2 regions of the Limnohabitans sp. TEGF003 genome follow, and region 1 is predicted to be linked to the other one. Evidence: predicted binding sites of a transcription regulator. Region 1 holds the regulator's gene; the other holds the start of a gene.
What was found. Region 1 encodes FNR, which switches genes on or off when oxygen is low (the NO sensors DNR and NnrR bind a similar motif). Its sites were predicted from a motif close to TTGATNNNNATCAA; they were not measured.
Positions count from the first base shown of each region.

Region 2: the regulator FNR is predicted to act here: its motif matches at 5,750-5,763, upstream of ACZ5RT_RS02465 (hemerythrin domain-containing protein).

Region 1 is NZ_AP029225.1:2,007,825-2,014,966, reverse strand. Features, by position in the region: gene ACZ5RT_RS09980 (SIMPL domain-containing protein) at 1-662, opposite strand, end outside; gene ACZ5RT_RS09975 (sulfite exporter TauE/SafE family protein) at 761-1,438, opposite strand; gene hemN (oxygen-independent coproporphyrinogen III oxidase) at 1,521-2,903, opposite strand; gene fnr (fumarate/nitrate reduction transcriptional regulator Fnr) at 3,112-3,831, shown strand; gene ACZ5RT_RS09960 (hypothetical protein) at 3,809-4,114, opposite strand; gene ACZ5RT_RS09955 (nitrogen fixation protein FixH) at 4,131-4,415, opposite strand; gene ccoG (cytochrome c oxidase accessory protein CcoG) at 4,445-5,896, opposite strand; gene ccoP (cytochrome-c oxidase, cbb3-type subunit III) at 5,958-6,890, opposite strand; gene ACZ5RT_RS09940 (cbb3-type cytochrome oxidase subunit 3) at 6,929-7,069, opposite strand; gene ccoO (cytochrome-c oxidase, cbb3-type subunit II) at 7,079-7,142, opposite strand, start outside.
Region 2 is NZ_AP029225.1:486,545-493,686, reverse strand. Features, by position in the region: gene ACZ5RT_RS02500 (MFS transporter) at 1-771, opposite strand, end outside; gene ACZ5RT_RS02495 (hypothetical protein) at 869-1,012, shown strand; gene ACZ5RT_RS02490 (hypothetical protein) at 1,052-2,011, shown strand; gene recJ (single-stranded-DNA-specific exonuclease RecJ) at 2,030-3,823, shown strand; gene coaD (pantetheine-phosphate adenylyltransferase) at 3,951-4,457, opposite strand; gene rsmD (16S rRNA (guanine(966)-N(2))-methyltransferase RsmD) at 4,507-5,154, opposite strand; gene ACZ5RT_RS02470 (hypothetical protein) at 5,295-5,582, opposite strand; gene ACZ5RT_RS02465 (hemerythrin domain-containing protein) at 5,844-6,374, shown strand; gene ACZ5RT_RS02460 (M16 family metallopeptidase) at 6,379-7,142, opposite strand, start outside.

The sequences.
Region 1 (7,142 bases):
TCCATCTGCACCATGGCCATGCGGGGCATGACACTGCCCTCACTGGCCTCTTGCGCGTTCACGCGCACTTCCCTGAGGGTGTAAGCGCTGAAGCCAAACTGCTGCGTCAAGGCTTGGGCTCGGGTCTGAAAACGTGCGACCGCCTCGGCCTGGATGCGTGTTTCGGCCGCATTCTTTTGCTCTGCACTCAGCCGCCATTCGATCCGCGAGACCGTCATCTCTGGCAAGCGCGCCGCGAGGGTGGCGATCTGCTCGGCATCGCGGCCCTGCAACACCAATTGCGCCGTCCCTGCCCAGCCATTGATCTTCCCATCTCGCCCATACCGGGGTGAAACGTTCATCTCGCCCGTTCTCACTTCCAGTGCGCCGGGCTTGGCCATGGGGCTGGCAACAGCCAAGGCGGCCGACAGCACCGCGTTGAGCTGCTTTTGAACCGCAGGCGCTTGCAAGCCCTCTTTTTGAACCGACAAGCTCATGACCAGCCAGTCTTGAGCCACTTCGGTCTGTGCCGATGCACTCAGGTGCAGGACTTGATGCGCGACAGCATGGCCCGCATGAGGCATCTGAGAGGTGGATGGGTTTGGGCCTTGTGCGAAGGCGACAGGCCCCAAAAGCGTGGTCATCAGGGCCAAGGCCATGGAAGGCTTGGAAATCAAAGTCATGGGCTCTTTCCGGGAATGGGTCAAAACAACTGACAGAAACACGCGCATTGTGAAGGCCAGCAGGGTCAAAGAACTGTCTGGTCCGGTGCGGTTTGGTTTCAGGGTGTAACGCACCAGGGGGCTTGGTCATGCACCAAACCCATCCACAAAGCCCAGGCCGAGACGCCTGCCAGCGCCAAACCAGCCACACGCATGCCCCAGGCTCCGTCACCGAGTGTTTGCATGCGCAAAAACAACCAGGGCCCAGCCCACAGGCTAAGGCTGCTGCCCAGCGCAAACAAGGCCATGGTCGCCGCACCCTCCACAGGCTGGCTGGTCAAAGCGGCCACCATCAAAGCCGAATACAGCAAACCGCAAGGCATCAAGGCCCACAGCCCGCCCACCATCCAGGGCGCGGCGCGTCCCCAGCGGCTGTTGAAGGCTCGCACATGCGCCCACAAGCGGCGAGCGGCGGCATCGAGCCACACGGGTTGTCGTGCCTGCAGCATGAGCAGCAAGCCCAGCACCAGCGCCGTGAGGTGCAGCAAGGTCCAGACCGGGCGAATGGCGGCCGACTGCGTGGTCAACCAGCCCAGGCCCTGCACGCTGGCTGCAGCCACCGCGCCCAGCAGTGAATACCCGGCCAAACGCCCGAGCTGAAAAGCCAGCAAGGCCTGCGCCCGCCGCTCACCCGCCGCCCGGCCCAGGCCCGCACAGGCGGCGCCACACATGGCCACACAATGTGGCCCACCCAACACCCCCATCATCAAGGCCGTGATGGCCAAAGAACTTTGCATGCCCTGCCTGCTGGTTGATCTGCGTCGCATTGTCGGCGATGCGCACAGCCCATGGCCGGGCCATGCCCAAAGCCCCAAGGCATCAGATGATTTTGGAAAAGCGGCTGCGGTTGCGGTCGGCTTGGACGTAACGGTCAAACACCATGGCCACGCCCCTCACAAAAAACCAGCCCATGGCGGTGACCTGGATGCCGGAGTCACTCAGCGCCACCAGGCCTTGCGACTGCATGTCTTCGAGCTGGCTCAGCTCTTTGGCAAACAGGGTTTTGAAATCGACCAACCAGGCCAGGTTGATGGACTCGTATTGCAAATGGCCCTGGCACATCAGCGCCATGATGACCGAGCGGCGAATCAGGTCGTCGCGCGTGAGCGCCAGGCCCCGCACCACTGGAAAGTGGCCCTGATCGAGCAGGTCACAGTACTCTTCCATGGTCTTGGCGTTCTGGCTGTAAGTCGCGCCGATCCGCCCGATGGAGGAGACGCCCAAGGCAATCAGGTCGCAATCGGCTTGCGTGCTGTAACCTTGGAAGTTGCGGTGCAAACGCCCTTGCCTTTTGGCCACGGCCAAGGCGTCGTCGGGCAAGGCGAAGTGGTCCATGCCAATGTAGACATAACCCGCATCGGTCAAGGCGTCGAGCGAGCGCGACAGCATGGACACTTTGGCTGCACCCGAGGGCAATTCTTGCGCATGGATGCGGCGTTGGGGCTTGAAGCGTTCGGGCAGGTGCGCATAGGCATACAGCGCAATGCGGTCAGGACGCAGACTTTTCACCTGCTCAAGTGTGCGGTCAAAGGACTCGGGGGTTTGCAGAGGCAGGCCGTAAATCAGATCGACGTTGACCGACTCGAAGCCGAGGCGGCGAGCCGCTTGAACCAGTTGAAACACCTGCTCGGACGGCTGTATGCGGTGCACGGCTTTTTGCACCGCAGGGTCAAAGTCCTGCACGCCGAAACTCAGGCGGTTGAAGCCCAATTCGGCCAGCACGGCCAGTCGACTGTCGTCCACGGTGCGCGGGTCCACCTCGACAGAGTATTCACCGCCCGGCACGAATTCAAAATGCTCGCGCAGCATGGCCATGAGTTGGCGCAGCTCTTCGTCGCTCATGAAAGTGGGCGTGCCGCCACCCAAGTGCAACTGGCTGACCGACTGCCCTCGCCCCAGGTGCCGGGTGTGCAGTTCAACCTCTTTGCCGAGGTATTTCAAATACGCGGCAGAACGCTCTTTGTGTTTGGTGATGATTTTGTTGCAAGCGCAGTAATAACAAAGCGATTCGCAAAACGGGATGTGCACATACAAGGACAGCGGTGTCTGCTTGCCCACCGTACCCGATTGACGCTGCACCAAGGCTTGCACATAGTCGGCCTCGCCAAAGGCTTCGACGAAACGATCCGCTGTGGGATAGGAGGTGTAACGCGGACCGGGCACGTCAAAACGTGTCAGCAATTCAGGCGTGATGACGGACATGCGGCTGCCCCTTAATTCGAATGTGTTCACAACAATGGTGCGACTTTGCCTGTTTGCCCCCACGCTTGTATTGACTCAAGTCAAACGCTTTACCGGTTTCCCGGGATTTCCTGCACAGACAGGGTATACCCTGAAATTCGGGGTCGTTTTCGGTATAAGCTCAAGACTTGATCTAAGGCAAATCCATTTCTCAACCATGAGATCAACCATGAATCCCCAAGCCATCAAAGTCGCCTGCTCCAATTGCAACCTGCGTGAGTTGTGCATGCCCATGGGCCTGAGCGAGCATGACCTCAACCGCCTCGACGATCTGGTGGCGGTGCGCCGCAAAGTCAAGCGCGGGACCACTTTGTTCACCAACGGCGAGAAGTTCACCTCGCTGTACGCCATCCGCACGGGATTTTTCAAAACCTGCCTGGCCACCGAAGATGGACGCGACCAGGTCACGGGTTTTCAGATGGCAGGCGAAATCATTGGTTTGGATGGCATCGTGAACGACCAGCACACCTGCGATGCGGTGGCCCTGGAAGATGCCGAGGTCTGTGTCATGCCGTTTGACCGCATCGAAGAGATTTCACGCGAGGTGACCGCGCTGCAAAGCCATGTGCACAAAATCATGAGCCGCGAAATCGTGCGCGAACACGGCGTGATGCTGCTGCTGGGCAGCATGCGGGCCGAAGAGCGACTGGCCGCTTTTTTGCTGAATCTGGTGCAACGTCTGCATGCCCGTGGCTTTTCCCAGTCCGAGCTGGTGCTGCGCATGACGCGCGAGGAAATCGGCAGCTACCTGGGTTTGAAGCTCGAAACCGTCAGCCGCACTTTCTCCAAATTCGTCGAGGAAGGCATGGTGGAAGTCAAACAACGCCATGTCCGCATTCTGGACACCGAAGGCCTGCAGCGTCTGGTCAACAACAACGCGTGCCATTGACGCCGCCCTGCGCACAGTCTGCCGGGCGATCGCCCGGCGCTACCGGGCAGCGGTTGACTTCAAACGGGGACATGCCCAGCAGCGTGGTCAGGGCGCTGGAGAGCATGGTCAGACCCCAAAACGCGAAAAAAGCCAAGGTGTAAATCGCTTGCCTGGACAAGTCCAGATCGCGCCCGAACCAGTGCAGGTCTCGCGGGTCGACGAAGGCGAACACCAGCATTTCCATCAGTCCGGCCACCAAAAAGGCAGGCCAGGCAATCCACATCCAACGTTGAGCCCGCATGGTGTCTCCCTTCGCCTCAGGGTTGAGTCGGTGCGGCAGCAGGCGCCTGGACCGCTGAGGGCAATTCGCCCGTGGCCGCGTGGTTGCGGCCTTGCATGGCTGGAGCATGCGTGATGCCCTGGCGTTCCTGCATGGCGCTGCGCGGCGTCACCTGAAGCACCGGGTCGGGGTTGCTGGCGGCAATGTAAAACGTGACCAATCCCGCCACGACCACCACGGCCGGGCCGCCCACCACCATCCAGACCAGGCCAAAGCGCCACCAGGGTTGACCCTCTTGGGGCTTGCGCAGTGCGTTGTTCATGTGTGTCTTTCTGAAAAGGAGGTCACCCATCAACGGGGAACCAGGAACACGGTTTTCTCGCTCAACTGTCCCACCACTTGGCCATCGGGCGCGCGTGAGGCGATGCGGAAATGGATCGGGTGCGAGCCCGCAGCGGCCGCATCATAGGGCAGCTGCAAACGCACCGAGACCCAGCGGGACTCGGTGGCGGCCACTTGCACCTCTGGCTCACCCACCAGCTTAAGGCCAGGCAAGCCATCGATCTGCAACTCAAAGTTCAAGTGGTGTTCGGCTGCATTCATGATTTGCAGGCGGTACACGTTCTCGATCTGACCGCCTGCAACGATGCGGGCCAAAGTGGCACGGTCGCGTTCGATGTCCACTTTGAAAGGCTGGCGCAGCCACAGGGATGCCCCGACACCGACGATGATGGCCCACAACACGGCGGTGTAGACCAACACGCGGGGGCGGAAAATGCGGCGCACCGTTTGCGCCCAGTTCCAGCCCTTGTCCATCGCGTTTTGCGTGGAAAACTTGATCAGGCCGCGCGGATAACCCACCTTGTCCATCACGTTGTCACACACGTCCACACAAGCGCCGCAGCCAATGCATTCGTACTGCAGGCCTTTGCGGATGTCGATGCCCGTGGGGCAAACTTGCACACACAAGGTGCAGTCCACACAAGAACCCAGGCCCAGGGCTTGGGGATCGGCTTTTTTGGAGCGGGCACCCCGGGGCTCGCCCCGCGCTTCGTCGTAGGTGACGATGAGCGTGTCCTTGTCGAACATGGCGCTTTGAAAGCGGGCATAGGGGCACATGTATTTGCACACCTGCTCGCGCATGAAGCCCGCGTTGCCATAGGTGGCAAAGCTGTAAAACAGGATCCAGAAAATTTCCCATGGGCCAAAGCCCAGCGACAGGATCGATGCCGTCAACTCGCGGATGGGCGTGAAGTAGCCCACGAACGTGAAACCCGTCCACAACGAGAACACGATCCAGGCGAGCTGCTTGCCCGTCTTGCGCCAGACTTTGTTGAAGCTCAGCGGTGCGGCATCCAGGCGCATGCGGGCAGATCGATCGCCCTCGAACTGGCGCTCGATCCAGATGAAAATTTCGGTGTAAACGGTTTGCGGGCAGGCAAAACCACACCACAAACGCCCTGCCACTGCCGTGAACAGAAACAAGGAGAGTGCCGAGATGACCAGCAAAGCCGTCAGGTAAATGAAGTCTTGCGGATACAGGACGAGGCCGAAGATGTAGAAGCGGCGAGCGCCCAGGTCGAACAGCACCGCCTGGCGCTGCCCCCATTCCAGCCAAGGCAGGCCATAAAAAACCAATTGCGTGATGACCACCATCAACCAACGCCAGCGAGCGAAAACGCCCTGCACACTGCGTGGGTAGATTTTTTGGTGCGCCTGGTACAGCGACACCAGTTCCGCATCACCGTCGGTGGGTACGGGGGTGATGGGGATCACGCTGCGGGGGGGACGCTGATCGGGGATGGACAAAATGCAGACCTTGGGTCAAAGGGTGCAGCAGGACGGGCCTGCTGCACGGGGGACATCATTTCGCGGCGCTGACCGTGGTGCTCGCCGGGGCGTTGTTGGACAAGCCCCAGACATAAGAGGCCAGCACATGGATCTGACCTTCGGTCAGCTTCTGGGCCTGGGCGGGCATCTGGTTGACCTTGCCGTTGTTGATCATGTTCACGATGGCGTTTTCACCCCAACCGTGCAGCCAGATGTCGTCGGTCAGGTTGGGCGCACCCAGGGCGTGGTTGCCCTTGCCGTCCATGCCGTGGCAGGCTGCGCAGACACCAAACTTGGACTTGCCCAGCGAGGCGCGCAGGGAGTCGTGCGGGCTACCCGACAGGCTGAGCACATAGTGGGCCACGTTGCGCACGTCTTCAGGGCCACCCACCGCTGCGGCCATGGGGGGCATGTTGCCCGCACGGCCTTGCACCAAGGTGGTCTTGATCGCGTCAGGTGTGCCGCCATAGAGCCAGTCGGCATCGGCCAGATTGGGGAAGCCTTTGCTGCCCCGTGCGTCCGAGCCGTGGCATTGCGCACAGTTGTTCATGAACAAGCGGTCGCCAATGGCCAGGGCTTTCGGGTCTTTGGACACCTCTTCAGGCGGCATACCCAAAAACTTGGCGTACAGGGGGGCCACTTCGGCGTTGCCTTTGGCCACTTCGGTTTCGTATTGACCCGCCGAAGACCAGCCGAATTTGCCGGCAAAACTGCCCGCACCGGGGTACATGGCCAGGTAAACGAGGGAGAAGACAATGGTGATCACGAACAGGCCCACCCACCAACGCGGCAAGGGGTTGTTCATCTCGCGCAGGTCACCGTCCCAGACGTGGCCAGTGGTGTTGTCGTTGGCGGTCATGGCCTTGGCCTTGCCGCTGAACCACAGCAAAAGCAGGCAGGCGATGATGCTGACCAGCGTGATGCCTGCCACGTACAAGTGCCAGAAATTGCTGATGAAGTCACTCATGGGGATTCCTTGGTATTTTTTGAGTTCTGGCGGACAGCTCAGTCGTCCTGACGGAATGGCAGCTGCGCCGCCTCGTCAAAACTGGCCTGGTTACGGCGCGACCACGCCCACACCACAATGCCGATGAAGGCAGCAAAGGCGAGCAAAGTCACGATGGATCGCAATGTGTTGATGTCCATGGCCGTTCCTTATTTGCGGTGGGTGCCCAGCACCTGCAGGTAGGCGATGACAGCGTCCAGCTCGGTCTTGCCT
Region 2 (7,142 bases), 1.5 Mb from region 1:
GCCCACCAGACCCACGGCAAAGGCTTCGCCCAGACCCAGATCGCGCGCCGAGGCGGACACATGGGCAAAGGGAATGAACATCACCGGCGAGGCCAGCACCGTGGCCAGGTAGAGCCAGCGGAAGGTAGGGCTGCGCAAGGTCTCGCGCAAAGTCAGTCCGGAGGCCGAGCCTCCCGCATTGGGCGCACCGCCAGCGGCCTGTGTCGCAGGAGCGCGGCGCAGCAAACCCGCCGCCAACAAGCCCAGCACCAACACCGTCAAGGCCAGCAGTTGCATGGCCTCGCGCCAGGGCATGGGGCCAATCGCCATGGCCACCAGCACCGGCACCAGCAAAGTGCCCGCGCCCACGCCCGAGCTGGCAATGCCCCCGGCCAAGCCGCGCCGGGTGGTGAACCAGGGCTGCACGCTGGCAATCGACGGCGTGTACACCAGCGCAATGCCCAGGCCCACCAGCAAGCCGTAGCTGACATACACCGCCAGCAAGGACGAGGCCCAGCTGGTGGCCAGCAGACCCAGTGCAATCAAGGCCATGCCCGCCGAGCACACGATGCGTGGCCCGAAGCGGTCGGCCAGCATGCCGCCACCCGCACCCAGCACAAAGTAAACAAAGCCCGACAGGCCAAAGATCCAGGACACATCGGCCCGCTGCGCCGAGAACTCGGCCGCAAACGACTCAAAAAATGCCGCAAACGAATACGACACCCCAAAGATCAGCGCCAGGCAAGCAAAAGTGGCCCAAACCACCACCCAGGCATAGGGGGTCTCTTTCATGCGGTCTCCGTACTTTTCAAAGGTGTTGGCCATTGTGCCTTCAAGAGATCGGCCGGTCTGTCCATAATGGCTCACCCCAACGCTGGAGCGCGCAGCCATGACACAGGACCCTCGCCCCCCGCACGAATCCAAAAGCCTGGAAGACGTGGTGCTCAAATTCATCGAAAAGCACAACCGCCCGATCTGGGCCGCCATTTTCGCCATCGCTTTGGCCGTGGTCTACGGCATGAACGTCCACTGAAGCCACCCCAGGTTTGGGGGCCTGCGACAATCCCACCCCATGCACCTGATCATTCCTTATGCGGCCAGCCAGGCCTTCACCGGCCCCGAGGTCTGGGCCGGTTTGCAGTTGCCCAAGCTGCAAACCCTGCTGGGCCAACTGCAGCGCCAGCAGGTGTTGCAAGACCGCCGCCCCACCCCCTGGCACCTGCCGCACGAACGCCTGCAAGCCCAAGCCCTGGGCTGGTCACCGGATGCCGACACCTTGCCCTGGGCCGCTTGGCACCAGGCGCAGCAAGGCACGCACAGCACCGCCCCCCAAGCCTGGATGACGCCCTGCCATTGGCAAATCGGCATGGACGAGGTGGTCATGGCCGACCCGGCGCATTTGCACCTGTCTGACGATGAATCGCAGCAACTGCTGCAAGCCATGCAACCGTTCTTGCAGGAAGACGGCCTGCACGTCACCTGGCACAGCGCCTTGCTCTGGCATGTCCAAGGGGCGCTGCTGGCCGACGTGCCCACCGCCTCGCTGGACCGGGTGATTGGTCAGAACGTGAAGCCCTGGATGCCAGATCATCCGACAGCCCGCCCCTTGCAGCGCCTGCAAAGCGAGATGCAAATGCTGCTCTACAACCATCCGGTCAACGATGCCCGAGAAGCCAAGCGGCAGTACACCGTGAACGCCTTCTGGCTGCACGGCGCGGGCATGCTGCCCGAGCACACAGCCGCCGCTGGACAGGCCGTGACTTTGTCGCACGCCTTGCGCAGCAGTGCTTTGCATGGCGACGTGCAGGCTTGGCAGCAAGCCTGGCAGCAACTCGATGCCACGGCCGTGGCCGACCTGTTGCAACACGTCAAGGCCACGAGCCAAGGCACGCTCAGCCTGTGCAGTGAGCACACAGCCCACACATACACCGCTGCACCTGCCGCTTGGTACCAGCGCACCACTCGCACATTAACCCGGCTGTTCAACAAACCCTCTCCTGCAGCGGCACTCCAAGCCCTCATCACCTCCTGAACATCCCTGAATCGCCCCATGAATTTGCTCACCCGAGATGTGCCCCCCCGCAGCGCCTGGGCGCTGGAACAAGCGGGCATCCACCCCCTGCTGGCCCGCCTGTACGCCGCCCGTGGCGTGCAGTCCAAAGACGAACTCGACGACGCGCTGAACCTGTTGCTGCCCCCGGCGGGCATGCTGGGCACCACGGAAGCGGCCAAGCTGCTGGCCGACGCCATCGCGCAAAACAAGCGCCTGTGCATCGTGGCCGATTACGACTGCGACGGCGCGACCGCCTGCGCCGTGGGCGTACGTGGCCTGCGCATGCTGGGGGCGCGCAACGTGAGCTATCTGGTGCCCGACCGCGTGGTCGACGGCTACGGCCTGACCCCACCCATTGCCGAGCGTGTGCACGCGCAAGGCGCGGATGTGCTGATCACCGTGGACAACGGCATCGCCAGCGTGGCGGGCGTGCAGGCGGCGCAAGCGCTGGGCCTGCAGGTGCTGGTGACCGACCACCATTTGCCCGGCAGCGAACTGCCCAGCGCCGAAGTCATCGTCAACCCCAACCAGCCCGGTTGCGGCTTTGCCAGCAAGTCCATCGCAGGCGTGGGCGTGATGTTTTACGTGCTGCTGGCCCTGCGGGCCGAGCTGCGCCAGCGCGGCGTGTTTGATGCAACCGAGCCAGCGCCGGGCCGCCCCAAGCTGGCGAGCACCCCCTCGGGGGGCAGCGAACCACACGAAGTGGGGAGCGTGGGGGCACGTCCTCAGCCGCGCCTCGACGCCCTGCTGCCCTTGGTGGCTTTGGGCACCGTGGCCGACGTGGTCAAGCTCGACGCCAACAACCGTCGCCTGGTGGCGCAAGGCCTGCGCCGCGTGCGTGCGGGTGCCCTGCCCCCAGGCATGGCCGCGCTCATGCGGGCGGCCAGCCGCGAAACCGCCAGGGCCACGACCTTTGACTTTGGCTTTGCCCTGGGGCCGCGCATCAACGCGGCAGGCCGCTTGGCCGACATGACACTCGGCATCGAGTGCCTGCTGACCGACGACGCAGGCCGGGCCGACGAGCTGGCCAAGCAGCTGGACGCGATCAACCGCGAACGCCGCGTGATCGAGGGCGACATGCGTGAGATGGCGATGGAAATGGCCGAGTCGCTGTTTGACGAAGGTGACGAGCCGCCGCCTGCCATTTGTGTGTTCGACCCGGATTTTCACGAAGGCGTGGTGGGCATCGTGGCCTCGCGCATCAAGGACAAACTGCACCGCCCCACTTTTGTGTTCGCGGCCAGCAGCGCCCCGGGCAAGGAGCACGAACTCAAGGGGTCAGGCCGCTCGATCGCTGGCTTTCATTTGCGCGATGCGCTCGACCTGGTGGCCAAACGCGCCCCGGGCGTGCTGCTGCGCTTTGGCGGCCACGCCATGGCGGCAGGCTGCACGATTGCCGAAGAGCATCTGGATGTCTTTGAGGAAACGCTGAACCAGGTGGCCATGGAATGGCTGGACGCGGCCACGCTGCAGCGCCGCCTGGAAACCGATGGCCCGCTGCCCGCCGAGTACCGCCGGGTGGACCTGGTGGACATGCTGCACCACGAGGTCTGGGGCCAGGGCTTTGCACCGCCCGTGTTTTGCGAAGAGATCGAGGTGGTGTCGCAGCGCCTGGTGGGCGAAAAACACCTGTCCCTCAAAATGAAGCACCAAGGCCAGCCGGTCGACGGCATCTGGTTTGGCCGGACTGAGCCTTTGCCTGCGCGGGTGAAATTGGCTTACCGACTGGACGCCGACGAGTGGCAGGGCCAAAAGCGGGTGCGCTTTTTGGTCGAAGGCGCGGAGCTTTGACGGGTTATCGCTGAGGCTTTTTGTGGGAGGCTGCCCCTGCGGCCGAATGAACGTCTGAGCTGGGGACACCCTTCGCGAGCAGGGGCTCGCTCCCACAAAAGGCCGACTTGCCCGGTGCAAGCAGCTTTCAGTGCTTGGTCGCGACCTTGCTCTGCAAGGCATTGAGCACAGGTGCAGACACCAAGCCCGACACATCACCGCCGAGCTTGGCGATCTCGCGCACCAGGGTGCTGCTGATGTGCTGCACACCCGCGCTGGTGTGCAAAAACACGGTGTCCAACTCGGGGGCCAGGTGGCGGTTCATGCCCGACATTTGCGTTTCGTAGTCGTAGTCGGTCACCGAGCGCAGGCCGCGCACGATGACTTGGGCGTTTTGCGCGCGTACAAATTCCACAATCAGACCGTCAAAGGGCAGCGCCTTCACGTTGGGGCAATCGGCCAAAGCGGCTTGCGCCAAGGCCACACGCTCGTCCAGGCTGAACAGGGTTTTTTTGTGGTGCGCCACCGCCACCGCAATGATGACCCGGTCAAACATTTTCGCGGCGCGTCGGATCGCGTCTTCGTGCCCCAGCGTGAGCGGATCAAACGTGCCCGAATACACGGCGGTCACAAGGGTGTTGGCAGAGCGGCTCATGGGGGGTCCTTGAAAGGCGGGAGCGGGCTTGAAGGGTTTCGCCCGTCAATTATGCGGTTCGTTGCAGCAAATGGGCGTTGACAGCGCCTGCTTTGAGGTGGCGTTCACATTGAAGGCCAAAGGCACCCAAGGCCTCAGCGGTCCAGGCCACAGGCGCTTCCAGATAAATCCACCCACCCACGGGCACGGCCTTGGCTGCAGCGATGAGGGCGGGCTCAAACCAGGGTCCGTCAAAAGGCGGATCCAGAAACACCAGGTCCACACTGGCCGCGGGCAAACGGCCCAAGGCGGTCACGGCGTCACCGCGCTGCACGCTGACCATGCTGGCTTTGAGGCGAGTGGCGTTGTCCTGCAAGTCGCGCACCAGTACAGCATCTTGCTCGACCATCAGCACATGGGCTGCGCCACGAGAGGCGGCTTCGAGACCCAACACGCCTGTGCCTGCAAACGCATCCACACAGCGCCAACCGCTCAAGTCCTGGCCCAGCCAGTTGAACAAGGTTTCACGCACACGGTCGGGTGTGGGACGCAGACCGGGTTTGTCGATCACCTTCAGCCGGGTGCGGCGCCATTGCCCGCCGATGATGCGGATTTCGTGCGAAGGCGGGCCTTTGGGCGCACGGTGCTGAGGCTTTTTGGCGTCAGCTGGGCGGGAACTGCCGCTGGACGACTGGCGTGAAGAGGAGGGTGAAGCCATAGCCCGCAAGTGTAAAGGCCAGGACGACGAGCCGCCGGACCTGCGACCCCTGCTCAGGCTTGAGGCGCCGACAAAAAAAACCAGCGAACCGCTGGTTTTTTTCATCTGCGCTGGCCAGGCCAGAAGCCTGGCCATGGTGCTCACTTGGGCTGGGCGACTTTGGCGTCCACTTTGGCTTCCGCTTTCACCACCGACGCATCGGCTTTGGCTGCAACTTGGGCCGCTTTCTTGTCTGTTTTGGTGGCGGACTTTTTCTCGGCTTTTGCATCGGCTTTCAAAGCGGCCTTGGCATCTTTGGCTTCTGTTTTGGCCGTGGCCACTGCAGCAGCAGGGGCAGCCGCAGCTGCAGCGGGCGCAGCAGCAGGTGCTTGGGCGAATGCGCCAGCAGCAAAAAAACCGGCGACGAGGGTGGCGAGCAGCTTGTTCATTTGAAAGATCCTTGGTTCAGGTTGCAAGTCCAACACCTTGCTGGACTTGCCACTACAACGCGGGCCGACACGGCCTTGATGACCCACCGCACACTGCAGTTGTAACGCCATGTGTATGCCCGCCGTGCAAGCAGACACACCATCACCAAGTCTTGGGTTACACCGACATGACCTACATCAAATGATCGGCAAATCCAGCTTGGCCCGCAGGCCTCATCCCTCTACAGTGAATGTTCAACACCTGCCTGGATGCAAGACGCCATGACCACTGCCGACACAGAAGCCCCGATTTCACATTTTTCCAATTGCCACCTGGGCATCTTCGAACAACTGTCTCGCCTGCAGGATTTGCCGGCTTTGCTGGGCCCTGCGGCCCAAGCCCGAAAAATTGCCGAAGAAACCCTGGGCTTTTTCAGACAAGCCTTGTACAGCCACCACACCGAAGAAGAAAAGGACCTGTTCACGGCGGTTCGCCAAAGTGCCAATGCGGGCGCTGAGCGATTGCAGATCGAAGGCCTGATCGAGCAGTTGACGCACGACCACCGTGCTCTGGAGAAACTGTGGGAGTCGCTGGAGCCCGGTTTGCGCAAAGTGGCCAAAGGCCAGGACACCACGCTGGATGTGCTGGCGCTGCAGTCCCTGGTGCAGCGCTACCAGGCGCATGCCCAACTCGAAGAACAGGCGTTTTTACCTTTGGCCCAAACCATTCTGGGGCGCAATGAGAACCACATGGCGGCCCTGGGCCTGACCTTGCACATGCGGCATGTGCCGCATTTTGCGGCCCACATCTGAGCCCTCAAGGTGCCGAGGCACCGACCACCACCGTGACCATGCGCTCGGGCTGCAAGACCCGCGCCATGGCGCGGCGCACATCGCCCAGGCTCACCCGCTCGACTTGCTGGGTCCAGGTGTCCAGGTAAGTGAGCGGCAAACGGTTCCAGGCAATGTTGGCCACGTTGTCCAGCAGCTTGCGGTTGCTGTCGATGCGCAGCGCAAAGCCGCCCACCAGATTGGATTTGGCAGCCTGCAATTCGGCCTCGGTGGGGCCTTCGCGCACAAAGGTTTGCACCACCTCGTGTGCCACCGCGACCGCTTGCGCGGCTTGATCCGGGCGGGTTTGCAGGCCCACGGTGAAAGCCCCCGCATGCAAACCGGGTGAAAAGTAGCTGTACACGCTGTAGGACAAACCCCGCTTTTCGCGCACTTGCTCGGTCAGGCGCGACACAAAGCCCCCACCGCCCAGAATGTGGTTGCCCACCAGCAGGGCAAAGAAGTCGGGGTCGCTGCGTGGGTAGCCGGGCTGCCCGATCAGGACATGGGCCTGGGCCGAATCGAAGGGCACGGTCAGGCTTTGCGCCTGGGTCAAAGCCGCCACTTCGGGCACAGCGGGCAAGGGCCTGCACGCCGCCTTGTTGGGCCACAAGGCCAGCAAACGGGTGACCAGCGCATCGGTCTGCGCCCGGGTGAGTGCGCCCACCACGCTCACCGTTGCACGGCAGGTCTGCAGCGACTGGGCATGCAGCTTTTGCAAGTCCTGCACACCGATGCGTGACAGGGTCT